3 regions of the Leptolyngbya boryana PCC 6306 genome follow, and region 2 is predicted to be linked to each of the others. Evidence: predicted binding sites of a transcription regulator. Region 2 holds the regulator's gene; each other region holds the start of a gene.
What was found. Region 2 encodes NtcA, which controls nitrogen genes in cyanobacteria. Its sites were predicted from a motif close to TTTGTANNNNNNNNTACAAA; they were not measured.

Region 1: the regulator NtcA is predicted to act here: its motif matches at 1,636-1,655, upstream of LEPBO_RS0114570 (MSMEG_0572/Sll0783 family nitrogen starvation response protein).
Region 3: the regulator NtcA is predicted to act here: its motif matches at 1,956-1,975, upstream of nadA (quinolinate synthase NadA).

The regions. Positions count from the first base shown of each region.
Region 1 covers NZ_KB731324.1:2,900,107-2,906,327, forward strand. Annotated here, with positions in the region: gene LEPBO_RS0114560 (TM0106 family RecB-like putative nuclease) at 1-74, shown strand, start outside; gene LEPBO_RS0114565 (MSMEG_0569 family flavin-dependent oxidoreductase) at 277-1,545, shown strand; gene LEPBO_RS0114570 (MSMEG_0572/Sll0783 family nitrogen starvation response protein) at 1,719-2,201, shown strand; gene LEPBO_RS0114575 (Nit6803 family nitrilase) at 2,254-3,234, shown strand; gene LEPBO_RS0114580 (MSMEG_0568 family radical SAM protein) at 3,227-4,303, shown strand; gene LEPBO_RS0114585 (MSMEG_0567/Sll0786 family nitrogen starvation N-acetyltransferase) at 4,574-5,059, shown strand; gene LEPBO_RS0114590 (sll0787 family AIR synthase-like protein) at 5,059-6,012, shown strand; gene LEPBO_RS0114595 (MSMEG_0565 family glycosyltransferase) at 6,009-6,221, shown strand, end outside.
Region 2 covers NZ_KB731324.1:5,220,551-5,226,771, forward strand. Annotated here, with positions in the region: gene fabI (enoyl-ACP reductase FabI) at 1-517, opposite strand, end outside; gene ntcA (global nitrogen regulator NtcA) at 957-1,628, shown strand; gene LEPBO_RS0126080 (DUF3084 domain-containing protein) at 1,748-3,145, shown strand; gene LEPBO_RS0126085 (RuvC family protein) at 3,180-3,611, shown strand; gene LEPBO_RS0126090 (DUF3146 family protein) at 3,625-3,885, opposite strand; gene pth (aminoacyl-tRNA hydrolase) at 3,882-4,496, opposite strand; gene LEPBO_RS0126100 (TatA/E family twin arginine-targeting protein translocase) at 4,496-4,795, opposite strand; gene psbH (photosystem II reaction center phosphoprotein PsbH) at 4,935-5,129, opposite strand; gene LEPBO_RS0126110 (IS110 family transposase) at 5,177-6,221, opposite strand, start outside.
Region 3 covers NZ_KB731324.1:1,658,668-1,664,888, forward strand. Annotated here, with positions in the region: gene LEPBO_RS36455 (hypothetical protein) at 101-511, shown strand; gene LEPBO_RS0108210 (four-carbon acid sugar kinase family protein) at 567-1,880, shown strand; gene nadA (quinolinate synthase NadA) at 2,005-2,964, shown strand; gene dacB (D-alanyl-D-alanine carboxypeptidase/D-alanyl-D-alanine endopeptidase) at 3,077-4,438, shown strand; gene LEPBO_RS0108225 (Asr1405/Asl0597 family protein) at 4,435-4,656, opposite strand; gene LEPBO_RS44340 (IS1 family transposase) at 4,637-5,011, opposite strand; gene dpsA (DNA starvation/stress protection protein DpsA) at 5,250-5,780, shown strand; gene LEPBO_RS0108240 (HU family DNA-binding protein) at 6,012-6,221, opposite strand, start outside.

The DNA.
Region 1 (6,221 bases), 2.3 Mb from region 2:
ATCAGGTGAAAGAGTGGCTAGTTGAATTTTTAGAAGCGGCGACTTTAGCCGATGATTTTGGCTACGCGGTTTAGCGGTGAATCGAGAATCGTTGATGCTCAAGTTCATGAATCCGATGCGTAAAATCTGATGAGCTATCGATAGTGAGAGGGAGACGTGATGTGCGATCGCGCTGACTCTCTTTACAGCTAGACTCATCCTTCCGGTAGTGAAAACTACAACGCTCCTCTACGATCGCGCTTTACGCTGCCTAAAAATGCGATCGTGGAGTTTTCAATGCAAAGCCATTATCCGGTCATTATTGTTGGCGGAGGGCAATCAGGCTTATCGATGAGCTATTGCCTGAAGCAGAAGAATATTGAGCATCTGATTTTCGAGAAACATAAGATCGCTCATGCGTGGCAAGCCAAACGCTGGGATACTTTCTGCTTAGTGACTCCAAACTGGCAATGTCGGCTCCCAGGCTTTCCTTATGCAGGCGACGATCCGCGCGGATTTATGCAAAAAGATGCGATCGTGGATTACATCAAGAGCTATGCTGCTTCGTTCGATCCACCGATTCGAGAAGGTGTTGAAGTCTTGAAGATTATCAAAAATGACGATCGATTTGAGCTAACAACTTCAATTGGCGATTACACAGCCGATCAAGTTGTCATCGCCGCAGGAAGCTACCATCAACCGAAAATTCCACGTCTTTCTGAACGATTTCCGTCAGCGATCGTCCAACTCCATGCGTCTGAATACAAAAGTCCAGACTTTCTACCCGATCAAATTCTAGTTGTAGGAACTGGACAATCCGGCTGTCAAATTGCTGAAGATTTGCATCTTGCAGGTAAAAAAGTCCATCTTGCTGTCGGAAGTGCTCCGCGATCGCCTCGGCTGTATCGCGGTAAAGATATCGTGGATTGGTTAGATCAGATGGGGTACTACGATCTCTCGATCGACGATCATCCTCAAAAAGAATCGGTCAGAAGTAAAGCAAATCACTATGTCACAGGTCGTGATGGCGGACGAGAAATTGACTTGCGGCACTTTGCGCGAGAAGGAATGAAGCTCTACGGCAGATTGAAAGATGTCAATGGCAGCACGATCGAGTTTGAGAACAATCTCAAACAGAACCTAGATCATGCCGATGCAGTTGCCGAAAGTATTAAGCGAACCGTCGATCAATTCATTGAAAAGAACCAGATTGATGCTCCAATCGAGCCACCTTACCAACCTGTATGGGAGCCAGACTCAGAAGAGTTAACGCTGAATGCTGCTGACATTGAAGCGATCGTGTGGTGTACCGGATATCAATCTGATTTTCGCTGGGTGGAAGTTCCAGTGTTTGATGGCAAAGGCTATCCAGGACATGAGCGCGGCGTAACGCAGATTTGGGGCTTGTACTTCCTCGGCTTACCTTGGCTCTATACCTGGGGTTCTGGACGATTCTCAGGAATTGCCAGAGATGCTCAGTATCTTGCAGATTATATTGCTGCAAGAAAGAAAGTCTCACAAGATAGTGCTTGGAGTGTTGTGAATGAGTTTTTACTCGGATCATGACCTGTTGATTTAGATAGGTCAGTTTTTGGGTTTTGCTAGCTGTGTAACCCTTCGATCAAGCTCCCTAGTTTTATGATCAGTGTTCTAGTTCTAGTAGCCAGCACTACAAAAGTTAGTAACCAATCCCCACTAATCTTGCAGCAAGCTCATCTATCAAATTTAAGGAGATCGCTATGCCAGAGGTTACAGCTCCCGCACATCAAACTGGCGATTTCTTTGTAGACTACGAAGAAAAAGTTTTTCCAGATGTCAAAGCGGAACCTGGCGAGAAAGCTTTAGTCACGTTTCACACCGTTGCTTTTGAAGGCTCGATCGGGTTTGTCAACTTGCTTCAAGCGACCCGATTACTCAGAAAAGGCTTTGAAACTTCGATTTTGCTCTATGGACCTGGTGTAACTTTGGGGGTACAACGCGGCTTCCCGAAACTCGGAGATTCTGCTTTTCCGGGACACCAGAACTTCAATGATCAACTGAGCAAATTCATGGCAGAAGGCGGCAAAGTTTATGCATGTCGCTTTGCATTGCAAGCGCTCTATGGTCATGGTGAACCTTCTTTAATTCCAGGCATTCGACCAATTAATCCATTGGATGTCTTGGATCTCGTTCTGATGCATCGCAAAGATGGTGCATTTATCCTCGATACCTGGACACTTTAAAAGCTCCGAAAATCTCCGATTGCAAGTCTAATTTTCACTTACCTCTCCCACAATGACAGATGCTCACATTGTTCGAGCGGCAGCCGTACAAATTAGTCCAGTCCTGTTTAGCCGTGATGGGACAACCGAGAAGGTTTTAGACGCGATCGCGTCCGCTGCCAAATCAGGCGCGCAGCTCGTTGTCTTTCCAGAAACCTTGATTCCGTACTATCCCTACTTCTCGTTCATTCAGCCTCCAGTGCTAATGGGCAAAGAACATATGCGGCTGTACGAAGAAGCTGTGATTGTTCCCAGTCCAGTCACAGATGCGATCGCTCGTGCTGCTCGATCGTATGGTGTCGTTGTCGTTGTGGGAGTGAACGAGCGAGACAACGGATCGCTCTATAACACTCAGCTTGTTTTTGATGCGAATGGAACCTTGGTTTTGAAACGCCGCAAAATTACGCCAACTTACCATGAGCGCATGGTTTGGGGACAGGGAGACGGTGCGGGACTAAAAGCGATCGACACTGCGATCGGGAAGCTTGGAGTGCTTGCCTGTTGGGAGCATTACAATCCACTTGCTCGCTATGCCTTGATGGCACAGCATGAGCAAATTCATTGTTCACAGTTTCCAGGCTCAATGGTTGGGCAAATTTTTACGGATCAAATCGAAGTTACCATTCGCCATCATGCTTTAGAAGCAGGCTGCTTTGTTGTGAATGCGACAGGTTGGCTCTCGCCTGAGCAAGTTGCACAAATTACGAGCGATGAGAAGCTTCAGAAGGTTCTAACAGGTGGTTGTAATACCGCAATTATTAGTCCCGAAGGTAATCATCTTTGTCCACCGATTTTAGAAGGAGAAGGAATTGCGATCGCGGATCTCGATTTCTCGCTGATTACGAAGCGCAAGCGCATGATGGATTCTGTGGGGCATTATGCTCGTCCTGATCTCCTTCAGTTGCAGGCAAATTTTGATACTCAAACGGTGCTAAAGGAGTCGCTCGAAGTGCAGCCAGCAGAACAGTTTTTAATCCCTAACCTCAATGAATAAGCAACAACTCATTACGGACTTACAATCACATGGATTGAAGCTGATTGACTCTCAAATCGGTGCATCAGGGCGACAAGGTGGAGCAGGGCCTTCAGATCACAAAGCAGTGACGATCGAAGGAACAACCATTATGGTTCCGATTTACAATACACCTGCTGCAAGTTCTCCCTATAGCACTAATCAAACGGCTCAAGTTTTAGAACTAAATGGAGAAGCGATCGCCCCGATTAGTTTTCCTAAGCAACCCAAGTTCTACAACCTCACCACAGAAGACGGGATTCCTTACTGGAAGATTGCGTTACTTCATAGTCACGATGTCCTTGCAACCACAGTTTTGCAGACCTGTATGCGATACAGCGATGCGGCTACAGCTTGTCAGTTTTGCGCGATCGGGCAATCTTTAGCGGCAGGGAAAACTATTGCTCGTAAAACGCCAGCGCAACTTGCAGAAGTTGCAGAAGCGGCAGTTCGGCTCGATCACGTGAAACACATGGTGATGACGACCGGAACACCAAATACGAGCGATCGCGGTTCAGCTTACCTGACAGAATGTGCAGCCGCCATCAAAGCAAAAGTAAATCTTCCCATTCAAGCTCAATGTGAGCCACCGGATGATTTTGCTTGGTTCGATCGGATGAAAACGGCTGGAGTGGATAGCTTAGGAATGCACTTAGAAGCGGCTGATCCAGAAGTGCGAGCAAAAATCATGCCGGGCAAAGCTTCTGTCCCACTAGATTACTATTACAAAGCTTTTGAGGCATCTGTTAAAGTGTTTGGCCGGGGTCAAGTTAGCACTTACTTGCTTGCAGGACTCGGTGATAGCTTAGAGACTTTGATTGAAATGTGCGATCGCTTAATTCGTCTCGGTGTTTATCCGTTTGTTGTGCCGTTTGTTCCGATTACAGGCACGCCTTTAGAAGGACATGCTGCTCCAGATCGTGACTTTATGCTGGCTTTGTATCAGCAAGTTGGAGCAATGATCCAGCAATCAGACTTCTCTGCAACTGAGATGAAAGCAGGCTGTGCAAAATGTGGAGCTTGCTCTGCTTTATCCAATTTTGAGTCTTAGGGGAATAGTTTGTTAATCGTGTACTAGAAAACATTTTTTCGCTGCGTTGCGATTCCGCCCTCGATTAAAATCGGGGCTAACAAAACGAAGTCCACTAAAGGGACTAAAACAGCCAGCCTGAGAGTGTTCCAGTCCCTTCAGTGGACTTTTCTCTATTAGCCCCGATTTTAATCGAGGGCGAGGCAGAATCGGAGCTTAGGGACTTTATTAACCGCAAGTTCCTAGCTATCAAATTTTGAGTCTTAGCTGTCGAATTTTGAATCCTAACCTATGTCCTATCAGTTTAAACTTGCTCAATCAGCGAGAGAGGTTCAAGCTTACTTCGATCTGCGTCGATTAATTTTTACAGAAGAACAACAACTCTTTGAAGATGATGTAGACGAACTCGATCGAATTTCCTATCCGATTATTGCTGTCGATCAGTCTCAAGTTGTCGGTGTTGTGAGAATCTACGAAATCGAACCTGGAATCTGGTACGGTGGCAGATTAGGCACGCATCCAGACTATCGAAAAGGCTGGCAGATTGGCAAAGGTTTGATTTACAAGGCAGTCACAACTGCCAACACTTGGGGCTGTCAGCAGTTCTTAGCCACCGTGCAGCTTCAAAATGTGCGATTCTTTCAAAGATTACATTGGCGATCGCAAAAAGAACTGATGATCTGCGATCGACCTCACCATTTGATGGAAGCTGACCTCGATTTCTATCCGCCCGGAACTGAACCGCGCCCAATTCTTGAGGTTCGGGAGGCATCTTGATGCTGTCATCTCTGGCTGACCAACTTCATCGCTCTTTGGGGTTGCTGCAAAAGCAAGATATTCAAACTGCGGCGAATGCGTTGAAATCTGACTGGAGCAATGCAAAAATTCGATTAGGGGATGATTGCGCAGCAATTCGCGATCGCGATGGCTATCTTCTCTTTGCGGCTGAGGGAATGTTGCCGCAATTTGTCGAGCAGGAGCCTTGGTTTGCGGGCTGGTCGGCAGTCATGGTGAATGTGAGTGATATCTATGCCATGGGAGGAACCCCGATCGCGGTTGTCGATACGATTTGGAGCAAAACTGGGCAGAATACGGACGCAATCTGGGAAGGAATGAGAGCTGCATCTGCGGCTTACAATGTCCCCATTGTTGGCGGACACACAAACTGCCATAGTTCTTATACAGCATTATCTGTCGCAATTCTGGGACGCGCAAATCGTGTGATTACTAGCTTTGATGCTCAACCTGGAGATTTATTATTAGTTGCTACTGATCTTCGAGGTCAACCTTATCCCAACTATCCCTTCTGGAATGCTGCAACTAATGCCGATCCAACTCAACTGCGAAAGAACTTGTCGATTTTGCCAAAACTAGCTGAAACTGGGCTTTGCAAGGCAGGCAAAGATATCAGTATGGGCGGCATTATTGGAACGCTGATTATGTTGTTAGAGACTTCTAACTGTGGAGCGATTCTCAATCTTGAACAAGTTCCCTGCCCGAATGAGCTTGCATTGCACGAGTGGTTAGTGCATTTTCCAAGCTATGGCTTTTTATTGAGTATTGCGCCTCCTCTCGTTCAGCAGGTGCAAGCTTTATTTCGAGAACAGGATTTAGTCTGTGAAGTTGTTGGAGAGATTCAGGCGAATCCGCAGTTGATTCTACGATCGTATGGTGAATCGATCGAATTCTGGGATCTCTCTAAGCAGGGACTGACAGGGTTTGCACCATGAAAATCGCACTCCTGACTTACTCAACCAAACCGCGAGGAAGTGTCATTCATACCTTAGAGCTTGCAGAAGCTTTGCATGATTTAGGACATTCTGTTTGTGTGTTTGCGCTGGATAAAGATGGCAAGGGATTTGATTATCCGCTCTCTTGCCAGGTGCAATTGATTCCAGCCCATCCTGCTCCATCGGAAATTGACCAACTGATTGCTCAA
Region 2 (6,221 bases):
GCACGTTCATTTCCAATGCTGCCTTGGCAATTCCCATGACGTTATAGTTCGGGATGACTTTCACACCACCGAGGTAAGTCAGCGTCACGATACTACCGCCTTCGCTCATTAGAGGTTTTGCGGCTCCAGCTAGTTGCACCAGCGAGTAAGAACTGATATCCAACGCCAGCGAATAACCCGCGCGCGACGTTTTGGAGAAATCGCCGGATAAATCATCTTTGCTAGCAAATGCGAGACAGTGGATCAGAATATCCAACTTGCCCCATTTGTCTTTCACGGTATTGAATGCGCTCTCAATCTGTGCGTCATCTTGCACGTTCAACGGCAAGAACAAACTGGGATTGAGCGGCTCGGTCAAGTCGGCAACTTTCTTTTCCGCTTTGCCGGTTGCATCCGGTAGATAGGTGATGCCAATATTTGCGCCTGCTTTGTGTAGCTGCTGAGCGATGCCCCATGCGATCGAGCGGTTGTTCGCGATTCCCGTTACAAGTGCGTTCTTTCCAGTCAGGTCTAGCATGGTCTTCTACCGTGTAAAGCATTTATGAGGATAGCAGAAAGGGATCCCTCTCGAACTGCTCTTCGCTGACGCGATCGTCCCAAGCTTGGCGGATCGAGGATCGAATTGCGTCATTTCTCAGTTCGGTTTTTCTGCCAGCGAATCCTCTCTGATTCTGGTTCGGAATCCTTCATGATTCCTTAATGCCTCGTCCTAGAATATTCGTGCTTTCACGGTATGATCTGTGGAAATTATTGGGTCTGCCCAGAAGATTCCAGTAGATCGACTCGAAATTGCGCCTTCTTCTTAGAGAATTTACTGAGTTTTCTGAAGATCAAAGCGAAATTGTAGTTTACGACACTAAAACAGATCATAGACTCAGTTTTAGTGGTCTAAAGTCATCGATTGCTTACATAGACTGTTAGACTTCCCAGCTTCACTCGATACGACAAGGAAAGAAATGGTAGTGACCAAGGATAAACCGCTTGCAGCGATGTTTCGTCAGATTGGAGGGGGAGCATATCCTCCTGTTGTAGAGACGTTTGAACGCGGTAAGACCATCTTCTTTCCGGGCGATCCGGCGGAGCGGGTCTACTTTCTCGTCAAGGGTGCGGTTAAACTCTCACGGGTGTACGAGGCAGGAGAAGAAATTACCGTCGCGCTGCTGCGAGAAAACAGCGTGTTCGGGGTGCTTTCTCTGATCACAGGACAACGTGCCGATCGCTTTTATCACGCAGTTGCCTTCACCCCTGTCGAATTGCTGTCTGTTCCGATCGAACAAGTTGAAAAAGCGCTCAAAGACAATCCCGAACTCTCAATGCTGATGCTGAAAGGCTTGTCGTCGAGAATCTTACAAACTGAAATGATGATTGAAACGCTGGCGCACCGAGATATGGGATCGCGTCTTGTGAGTTTCCTCCTGATTCTGTGTCGTGACTTTGGTGTGCCCTCACAAGAGGGGATCATGATTGATCTCAAACTGTCTCACCAAGCGATCGCTGAAGCAATCGGCTCGACTCGCGTCACAGTCACCCGCTTACTGGGAGATTTGCGTCAGGACAAAATGATCTCAATTCACAAGAAAAAAATAACCGTTCATAATCCGGTAACGCTTAGTCAACAATTTACCTAATTCGATTAGAATTCAGTCCTGAGTGACTCACGCGAATCATAGAGCGAGCAGTCATAATGAAAGGCAAAGTCTGAAAGTGCCCTTAGAGTGCAGTATGTCTAGGGGTTTGTGGGAGCGTCATGTCCGATGTCGGGCTAATTCTAATTTTGGTGGTGTTGGTGTTAGGAGGGGTGATCGCGACAGTCGGCGATCGCTTAGGAACGCGCGTGGGAAAAGCCCGCCTCAGCTTGTTCAATCTCCGTCCCAAACAAACAGCAGTTGTCGTGACGATTTTGACGGGCACGCTGATTTCTGCCTCTACGTTAGGCGTTTTACTGCTTGCGAGCCGCACCTTTCGAGAGATGGTGTTGAACTTCGGGCGAATTCAAGCCGACTTGCGGGCGACAAATCGCGACCTCGATAAAGTCACGGCTGATCTCAAAACCACAGATCAGCGAAAAGCTGAGGTTGAGAAAGATCTAGAGCAAGCGCGATCGGAACGTGCCCAAATTGAGGAATATCTCAAGCGCCTCAATGCCAATCTTCAAGTTTCAGTCGCTCGACAACGAGAAACCGATGCCCAACTTCGCAGGACAGAAGCGCAGCGAGATCTCACCCGCAATCAGCTAGAAACAGTTTCTCAGCAAGCACTTTCGCTCCGCAACGAAATCAATCAGCTGGAATCTGAGCAGCAGGCGTTAATTGAACAACGGGATCAGGTGAAAGCCCAAATTGCGGAACGAGATGCGCAAATTGCGGAACGAACTGCCCTGATTGAAAAGCGCGATCGCGAAATTAATGAGCGCGATCAAGTCATTGCTCAACGCGAAGCAGAATTGAAAACCCTGGAACAGCAGAGAGCTTTTCTCGTGGCAGCCGTTCAGCAAATTCAGCAAGATGTGGAACAGATTCGCCGAGGTGATCTGGCAATTTTTCGGACACAAGTGCTGTCTTCAGGCGTTGTGCGCGTCGTCGAACAAGGTGGAGCCAAAGCAGCAGTCGATCAATTACTGCAATTGGCAAATCAGACCGCGATCGAGTCGCTTCGCCTGGGGCAGAACAATCAGCAAATTGTGCAAATCCCGATTGCGGAAGTGCAAAACCTCATTCAGCAAATTCAAGATGGTAAAGATTATCTGGTGCGGGTGCAAGCCGGGGCAAATTATGTTCTCGGTGACGACCGAGGTGTTGTCGTGAATATGAGTGCGGTGCCGAATCAGGTTGTCTTTTTAGCAGGAGATACGATCGCGACTCAAACGCTGGAACCGTCTAAACTGTCCCCCCAGGATTTTCAGAAAACCTTACAAGACCTAATTGCAGCTTCTAATGCCCGTGCCCGTGTCGCAGGGGTGATGAATGACAGACTAGAGGTTGAGAAACTGTTGAGTCTGGGATCTTTTATCGATCAGCTTCGCCGCTATCCGAATTCGATTGAATTGCGGGCAGTTGCATCGGATGTGACTTACACAGCGGGACCGCTCAAAATAGAATTAGTAGCGGTGCAGGATGGGCAGGTTGTGCTGCGGGCATCGAATTAGCAATCTGTAGACAGAACAACGGCAAGAGGTGAGTATGGCGGAACAGCCCGTTATTCTGGGATTTGATCCAGGGCGACAAAAATGCGGAGTCGCAGTGATGGGAGTCGATCGCCGAATTTATTATCATCAAGTGATCTCGTCTGAAGAGACGATTTCGACGATCTCATCTCTGAGGAGTCAGTTTCCGATTTCGCTGTTGGTCATGGGTGATCAGACTTCTTCTAAAACCTGGCGGCAGAAGTTAGAGACTGATCTCAGTGAGCCGATGCGAATTATCACCGTCGATGAGCGCAATAGTTCGCTAGAGGCGCGCGATCGCTATTGGCAAATGTATCCACCGAAAGGGCTAACGCGGCTGATTCCTGAAGGGATGAGAACGCCGCCGCGACCGATTGATGACATTGTGGCAATTTTGTTGATTGAACGGTATTTGGGACGGCTGGTGAGTGGAGGAGTAGGGGAGTAGGGAGTGGGGGAGTTCACAACTCCGCCCGAATCGTAAACGAATAATCCCCACCCGGTTCAAGCTGATAATCTTTCGCTTCCAAAAATCTCCCTAGCGGTTCCTTAATCAAGGCTCGTCCGAGCGAAGGCTGAATGTTCAGCAATCCGCGTCGAAAATGCCAATGAAACTGCCACTCATATTCGTTTGCTCTGACCTCGCCTTCGATACTGCCCTGTTGCCAGGACTGGCGCAAAATGCGGACATGGGCAGTGGTTTCAGGGAGACGTTTGCTCATGATGCAGACTTCGACTCTACAGATTGATTGTTGTAAAGGCTCATGGCTTTTTCAACCCCTTGCTTGAGACTGAGTTCGACGGCGCTGACTGTGAGGTTTAAAACCTCATCGATCGCACCTTTCTCATTCGGGGCAAAGGTTCCTAAGACATGAGATACCGCATCTTTCTCGTTCGATTTGGCGCTACCGATACCAATTCTTAGGCGAGGAAATTTCTGAGTTCCCAGATGAGCGATCGCGGATTTCATTCCATTTTGCCCACCGGCTGACCCGGATAACCGCAATCGTAATCTTCCGACTGGCAAATCCATGTCATCGTAAATGACCATCACCGCTTCGGGTGGAATTTTGTACCAATCGATCACGGCTCGAATCGCTTGACCGGAATTATTCATATAAGTCGTCGGTTTCAGCAAGCGAATCTTGCCGACCGGACTCATTCCTTCTCCAAACCAGCCTTGGAATTTTTTATGTTCGGACAGTCCAATCTGCCAGAGTTTTGCTAAGCGATCGATCGCCAGGAACCCGACATTATGACGAGTATTTTCGTATTTGCTGCCAGGGTTTCCTAGCCCAACGATCAATTGCGGGGACGTTGCTTCGGAGGACATTAGGACTCTTTCTCGATCGGGGTGACAGCGACAGTCTCCTCAACCGTTTGAGGGTCTTCTGCCGGGGCGATTTTTGGTTTTTCTTCTAAAGTTGCTTCCATGGTCTGTGGAGCCGAGGCAGTCAGATTTTCTGCTTCGCGTTTGAATTCATTCTCAAATTCTTTAGAAGCGTCCTGGAAACTCCGGATCGCTTTACCCATACTGCGTCCAATTTCTGGCAGTTTTTTGGGACCAAAGACTAAGAGTGCCACGACGAGGATCAGTACCATTTCGGGTAAGCCGATGCCGAAGAAGTTCATATCGATCTCCTGATGTCAGTCAAGTAAAGGTGGAGTAGGGAGTGGGGATTCGATCTATTGTAGGGGTTCCCCTCAATCCCGCTCCTAAAAAAAAACCCGGAAAACTCCGGGAATGATTTTGCTAATTGCGTTTTTGGGTTTAGTTGCCCCAATCAACGTTAAAGCCATCGAGAAGCAATTCTTGGTTATAGATTTGCAGAATGATCAGCAGAAATACCAAGAAGAGTGCCATAAAGACTCCCATCAAAGGGGTGGTTCCCCATCCAGGTACAACTTTACCGTATTCAGAATTTAAAGGTTTTAGAATGTCTCCCAACCGAGTCCGCTGTGCCATGGCTCACCTTTATCGCTAAGTCTTGGAAAATGTTTAAACTCAATATATCAGCTTTGGGCGACGGCTTTCACAAGGGCTTCAAACAGAAGAATTGCAACTTTGCGCCGGGTGTAAGCGCGAGCCAATTTAATCTTGATGCCGCGCGGTCGTTCGTCGCTGCTGAGACTATAGCGATCAAGCGCGGTCTGGTAGATCTGGCGAATTTCGAGAATTCGGGGGTTTTGAGTTTTGCGGCGAACTTCGATTTGAGTAAACATCCACTGCCACAAGGCTTTACGACAGAGCGATGAGCCGCCTGTACGACGTTTTTTCAAGCTTGTGCCCGACTCTTCTCGCACTGGGGCAACGCCGATCGCTTTTTGAAATCGCCTCAGCGATAAATGTCGCGTGGTCGGTTTGCCCGATTTTTTGCCTTTAGCAATGCGAGTCTCAGGTTTGCCGTCGAGCAGAAAATCTTCGAGTGGATAGATCGTCGAAAGAAATAGAGCTGAAACGCGATCGCCAAATCCAAACTCTCGAAATACGGTGAGGTAGGGAGTGAAGCGATCGTCACTCTGAATCAGATGAGCAAGTTTTTGAGCGAGTTCTCTTTCCTCTCGAAAGCAAGCAGTTAGCGCTCGCGCCTGCATCTGAATTTCATCGTTTAGCCCAAATCCAATCGATTCAGCCAGCAGTCGATCGTAGCGCTTGGATTGACGTTCACCCGCGAGCCATCCCCAGAATAAGGGCGAAGCATCGCAGTTGATATTCATCTTTTCTGGGAACGCCTGCGCGAGGTCTTGCCGCAGGCGATTGATGATGGGAGCTTTTCGGCGATCGAGATGCTGAAGTCGCAGGGTGAGAGCGCGGATGGCTTGAATTGTGGAATCGCGCCGTCTCACGTAGTCGTATTTGGTGCGCTTGAATGGGTCAAGCCCATAGCAGGCAAGGGCGAGGGAATCGGCAAAGTCATCTTTGTCAGGAAGTCCAAGCGATTTTCGATAGGCGCGCAGCTTGGCATGATCCACAGCGCGACATTCAATTCCGGCTTCTTCCAGGCGTGCAACCCACACCGCAGAGTAAGCGATACCCGTCGGCTCATAGATGGCAATT
Region 3 (6,221 bases), 3.6 Mb from region 2:
GTGGATGGATTGAGAATTGCCATGCTTGTAACACTAAACAGATATTAAGTTTGGTAAAATCAACTTTAAGTAATGTAAAAGTTAGAGGCGAAGACATCTCATGACCGGGTTTATCCGTGGGTTCTTTTCAAAACCAACATCGAATGAAGCTGAAGCATCCGCACCTGTAGAGCGCCCGAAGCGAGAGAAGGCTGTTCGTCCTGAGAAAGAAGGCGGTGCTTTCTTTTTAGATTCCAATGAAGCGCAAACGTTTGGCAACTTGGAATACATGAAGACCTCGAAGAAAATCAGACGGACTTTCCCAAAAACTGTGGACAGCCCAGAAGAGAAAGAGTTTATTCAAGAGCTTTCGGCAATGGATCGCATCGTCAATGGCAAGCCTGAAACGAATGCGGCTCCGATCGTTGAAAGCAGTCCTGCCGAGAGCAAGACCGCTGAGAGTACTTCTCGGCGCACGGCTGGATCAGACATGGACATGTTCCTCAAGATGGCGAAGGACATTAAAAAGTAGAATAGGGCGCTTTTCCTGATAGATTGAGCGTTGTAAATGCCCAGGAGTCAGGAATATGCAACCTAAAATTATTGTTCTTGATGATGATCCAACTGGATCTCAGACGGTGCATAGTTGTTTGCTTCTGATGCAGTGGGATGTAGAAACCCTACGGTTCGGTTTGCAAGACGATGCACCGATTTTTTTTGTTTTGACGAACACGCGATCGCTGACTCCTGAAGCGGCTCAGTCGATTACGCAGGAAGTCTGTCGAAATTTAAAGACGGCGATCGCTCAAACCGGAATTGAGGATTTCCTAGTCGTGAGTCGATCAGATTCGACGTTGCGAGGACATTATCCGATTGAAACTGATGCGATCGCAGAGGAACTTGGTCCATTTGATGCTCATTTCTTAGTTCCAGCCTTTTTTGAAGGGGGGAGAACGACTCGCGATAGTATTCATTATTTGAAAGTGAATGGAGTGGATACACCTGTTCATGAAACTGAATTTGCGAAGGATTCCGTTTTTGGATACAAGCATAGCTATTTGCCCGATTACGTTGAAGAGAAGACCCACGGGCGAATTCGAGCCGATCAAGTTGAGCGGTTTTTGCTTGCGGATATTCGATCGGGAATTCAAGCGCGATTAGATAAGTTACAAAATAATCAATGCTGCGTTGTAGACTCTGAAACGCAATGGGATATGGATCGGTTTGCGTCAGATGTATTGGCTGTGGCATCTGAAGGGAAACGATTTTTATTTCGGAGTGCAGCGAGTTTGTTAACGTCGCTCGCGAATTTGGGAGCGCAACCGATCGCACAGGCAGAAATGGCGAAGTATGTGCGGGATGGGAAGCCTGGTGCGGTAATTGTTGGGTCGCATGTGAAGAAAACGACCGAGCAATTGCAGAAATTGTTAGAAGCTCCGGGGACAGTTGGAGTGGAAATTGAAGTGGGGCAGTTAGTCGGGTCGAATGATGCTCACGATGCTTTGCTCAATGATGCCGTTGAGAAAATTAATGAGATTCACAATGCTGGAAACACACCTGTCGTGTATACGAGTCGGACAGAGCTAACTTTTGATGATGCTCAGACTCGGCTGAATTTTGGGGAATCGGTTTCTGGATTATTGATGGATATTTTGCAGCATTTGCCTGCGGATATCGGTTTTTTGATTAGTAAAGGTGGCATTACTTCAAATGACACTTTGAGTAAGGGATTAGCTTTAAGAACTGCAAGACTTTTAGGACAAGTTTTAGCAGGAGTTTCGATGGTCAGAACGGATTCAGATCATCCTCAGTTTCCGAATCTACCTGTCGTGCTGTTTCCGGGGAATGTGGGAGATGAGACGGCATTGGCGACGGTTTATCGGCGGTTGAGTGGGAAGTAGGGAGTGGGGAGTAGGGAGTTTTCATTCCTTACTCCCCACTTCTTGGTAAATTAATCCGAAATGGCGCTTTTATTTTTGGTAGTTTAGACTATAATTAACTCAACTCTCTAACCGACGATCGCGCATGTTTACGACTGCTGCTCCTGTTAAAACTGCTCTGCCCCGCGACTTATTTAGCGCGATCGCAGATCTCAAACGTGAATTGAATGCGGTAATTTTGGCGCATTACTATCAAGATCCAGATATTCAGGATATCGCTGATTATCTCGGCGATTCGCTAGGTTTATCGCAGCAAGCTGCTCAGACTGATGCGGATGTGATTGTATTTGCAGGCGTTCACTTCATGGCAGAAACCGCGAAAATTCTCAATCCAGATAAGCTCGTTTTGCTGCCCGATTTGAATGCAGGATGTTCCTTAGCAGATAGCTGTCCGCCCGATGAGTTTGCTAAATTCAAGGCAAAATATCCTGATCATTTGGTAATTTCCTACATAAATTGCACCGCAGACATCAAAGCAATGAGTGACATCATCTGCACCAGTGCCAACGCGGTCAAGATTGTGAATCAGATTCCAGCCGATCAGCCGATTATTTTCGCACCCGATCGTAATCTTGGAAAATACGTGATCGAGCAAACTGGGCGAGATATGGTGCTATGGCAGGGAAGCTGCATGGTACATGAAACGTTTTCTGAGAAGAAAATGGTGCAGTTGAAAATTCAGTATCCGGATGCAGAAGTAATTGCACATCCAGAATGTGAGGAAGTGGTGCTGCGTCACGCTGACTACATCGGTTCAACCACAGCCTTGCTGAACTATTGTCAAAAGAGCGATCGACAATCTTTCATCGTGGTAACTGAACCCGGCATTATCCACCAAATGCAGAAAGCTGCACCCGATAAGCAATTTATTCCGGCTCCTCCCTTGAATCAATGCGCGTGTAATGAATGCCCCCACATGCGATTGAATACTTTGGAAAAATTGTATTTGGCAATGAAAACTAAAACGCCAGAGATCACCCTGCCCGAATCGACTCGGATTGCAGCATTGCGTCCAATTCAGAAAATGCTGGCGATGAGCGTATAATATTCAGCGATTTGTTGCTCGATTTCGGATTGCAAACAATCAAAAATTGGGCAACAAATCCATCGGTACAGTAGTCAATGCCGATGAATATTCATACCCGGAAATCGCTCCTATGAAGCTGGCTCCTCTGGTTTGTGCAACACTGGCATTGTCGATCGCGTCTGAAAGCCTTTTTGCTCCCGTCCGCGCCCAAACACCGCTATTTCCGCCGCCGCTCACCCCGCTGCCGCGCGCGACACCGCTCCCTATTCCACCTCGCACGACACCGCTGCCTGTCACGCCTCGACCCACAACACCCGCTCCCACCAATGGAGGCATCTGTCCGGCTCAATTGGGAGGAACGCTCGATCGTATTGTCAATCAGCTTCCAGCCAGTTGGAGCGTTTTAGTTCAAACTCAAGCTCCACGAGGCACACGGCAAAATCTTTATTCTCGCAATCCTTTCACTCAGCTTGTTCCCGCTTCTAATAACAAGCTGTTCACAACCGCTGCTGCTCTGACTCGGCTGGGTGCGCAGTACCAGCTCCGGACTCCTGTTTTCGGCAATAGCAATACTTCAGAGCTTGCAACCTTGCGAGTCATCGGTCAAGGAGATCCAAGTTTCAGTTCGGCACAGTTAAACTCGCTGACGCAGCAACTTCGCCAAAAAGGGATTCGACAAGTTGGGTTACTGATTGGAGATGACACGGTTTTTAGAGGGGCTGATTTTAATCCTTACTGGGATCAAGAAGATCGAGGACAAGGTTATGCACCGCCTGTCAACAGTTTGATGTTGAATCAGAATAATATTTACACTGGCGCAGTCCCCAATCCTGGCAATTACTTTGTCGGTGAGTTTCGGAACCGATTAGCCAATGCCGGGATTCAGGTCAAAGGTTCAACGCTGGTGAAACGGACTCCTGCACCTCCTGGAGAAGTAGAACTCGCATCGGTCATTTCCCCCCCGCTCTCACGCCTGATTTTTGAAACCAATCAGGAAAGCGATAATGCATATGCAGAAGCGATTTTAAAGACGTTGGGACGGTTGCAAGACCCCAATGGATCGGATTCGACCGCGAGTGGAGTCACTGCTGTTAGATCGATCCTGTCTGAGTTGGGAGTCAATCCGAATCGCTATAGTATGGTCGATGGTTCAGGACTTGCCGATCGTAATCGCGCCAGTGCAGAGGCATTTGTGCAAACGTTGCAAGCGATGGCTGAAGGAGCCAACGCAGACGTATTTCGGCGATCGCTCGCTGTTGCAGGCGTGAGCGGAACCTTAAGTAGTCGATTCCGAAATACCCCCGCTCGCGGCATTGTTTTTGCCAAAACTGGAACAATCTCTGGTGTGGTGTCACTCTCAGGTTACGTTACGCCTCCAGGCTATTCTCCCGTTGTATTTAGTGTGATTGTGAATTCTGGCTATTCTGCTTCGACAGTTCGCGCTTCGGTTGACAGTTTAGTAGTGGCATTAACACGATTGCGGAATTGTTAACGACAGTTCCAGCAAGTTTCGAGCCATGCGATTTGGGTCTGACGGGGCGTTGTGATGTGTTTTGCAACGCTCCATAGTTGCACGAGCGCGATTGGAGTCTCGACTTTGACAATCAAAGGTTCATAAGCATTACAGGTACAGGCGATCCCCAATTCGCAAAGCCGGTGATAAATTTGCCAGCGATGACCGCCTTTAATCTCAATAGGATTTAAATTCATAATTTTGCGTAAAAAAATCTTTCTCAGTAAGACTCGAAGACTGGAGTTCCGAATTTGCACAGTTTTGTAAGGATACAGCCTCCGGGGGATCAGGTTCGGATTGCTCTTGAGCATTCATCTGCTTTACCCAATTAATAATGGTGTTGTGGCTAACTCCTGTTGTTCTCTCGATCGCTCTAAATCCGATGCCATCGCGATACATTTTCAGACAAATTTGCTTGGCATCGTCGGAATATCCTTTGGTCGATCGCGCTGCGACAAATTGACGACCACAGCTTTTACAGCGATAGTTCTGTTTTCCTCGGCAGTGCCCGTTTTTATTAATCTGGGTTGAGCCACAGCTAGGGCATTTCATGACTTACTTGTGCAGCAGCATTCTAGGAGGAAGTTGATATGAATGAAACGAAAAATTTCTAGATAAAATCTTTTCTCAATTGCGATTTGAAATGAATAAAAACATACAGAATTTCACTTGATTTCTCATAGAAAATGCGCCAATTATGTAGAAGAAAGTGGTTGTACAGATATCATTCCAGCGTTTCTGAACTGTCTTGTTTTTACAGCTAAGCTCTCTAGATCATTAGGAGAATAAAATGTCCAACACGCAAGTTTTGATACGTCAATTTGGTCAAATCGCTGAAAACCCAGTTCTACTCGATCACACAACAACTGAGCCAGTTTGCGAAGGTTTGAATGCTTTGCTCGCAAGTTTTCAAGCACTGTATTTGCAGTATCAAAAGCATCATTTTGTTGTCGAAGGTGCAGAGTTTTACTCGCTTCATGAGTTTTTTGAAACAAGCTATGAGGCTGTGCAAGACCATGCTCATGAAATTGGGGAGCGCCTCGAAGGCTTGGGCGGCGTTCCAGTCGCAAGCTTCTCAAAGTTGGCTGAGTTATGCTGTTTTGCACCAGAACCGGATGGAGCCTACAGTTGTCGATCGATGTTGGAGCACGATCTAGTCGCAGAACAGGCAATTATTGACCTACTGCGTCGTCAGGCTGCTCAAGCAGAAAGCCTCGGCGATCGCGCAACGCGCTTTTTGCTAGAAAAGATTTTGTTGGCAACAGAAGATCGAGCATTCCATGTTGCTCACTTCCTAGCACCGGATAGCTTGAAGCGATAGATTTCTGGGTGGTCTAAGCCTCCTTAGAGTAATTTTTCTCAAAATAAACGCAAGAACCCCACAGCCTCTTCCCCAAAAGAAGGGGCTTTTTATCTGAATTGAGCAGTTTATTGAAATCTCTTCTCAATAAAGAAGATAAGCCAATCAATAATATGTGTCAAGAGTTGGTCACAAAAAAGCTGCTAGTCGGCGCAGCAACAGCCAACTAGCAGCTCATTTTTATGAATTGAATTATTGCGGTGCAACTTTATCTTTGAAGCCTTTACCTGCGGCAAACACAGGAACGCGAGTTGCAGGAATTTGGATCGCAGCACCTGTTGCAGGGTTACGACCTTCACGGGCTTGACGTTCCCGCGCTTCAAAACTGCCAAATCCGACGATTGTTACTTTGTCGCCGCTTGCCACGGTTTCAAGGATGGTATCGACCATTGCGCTGAGAAT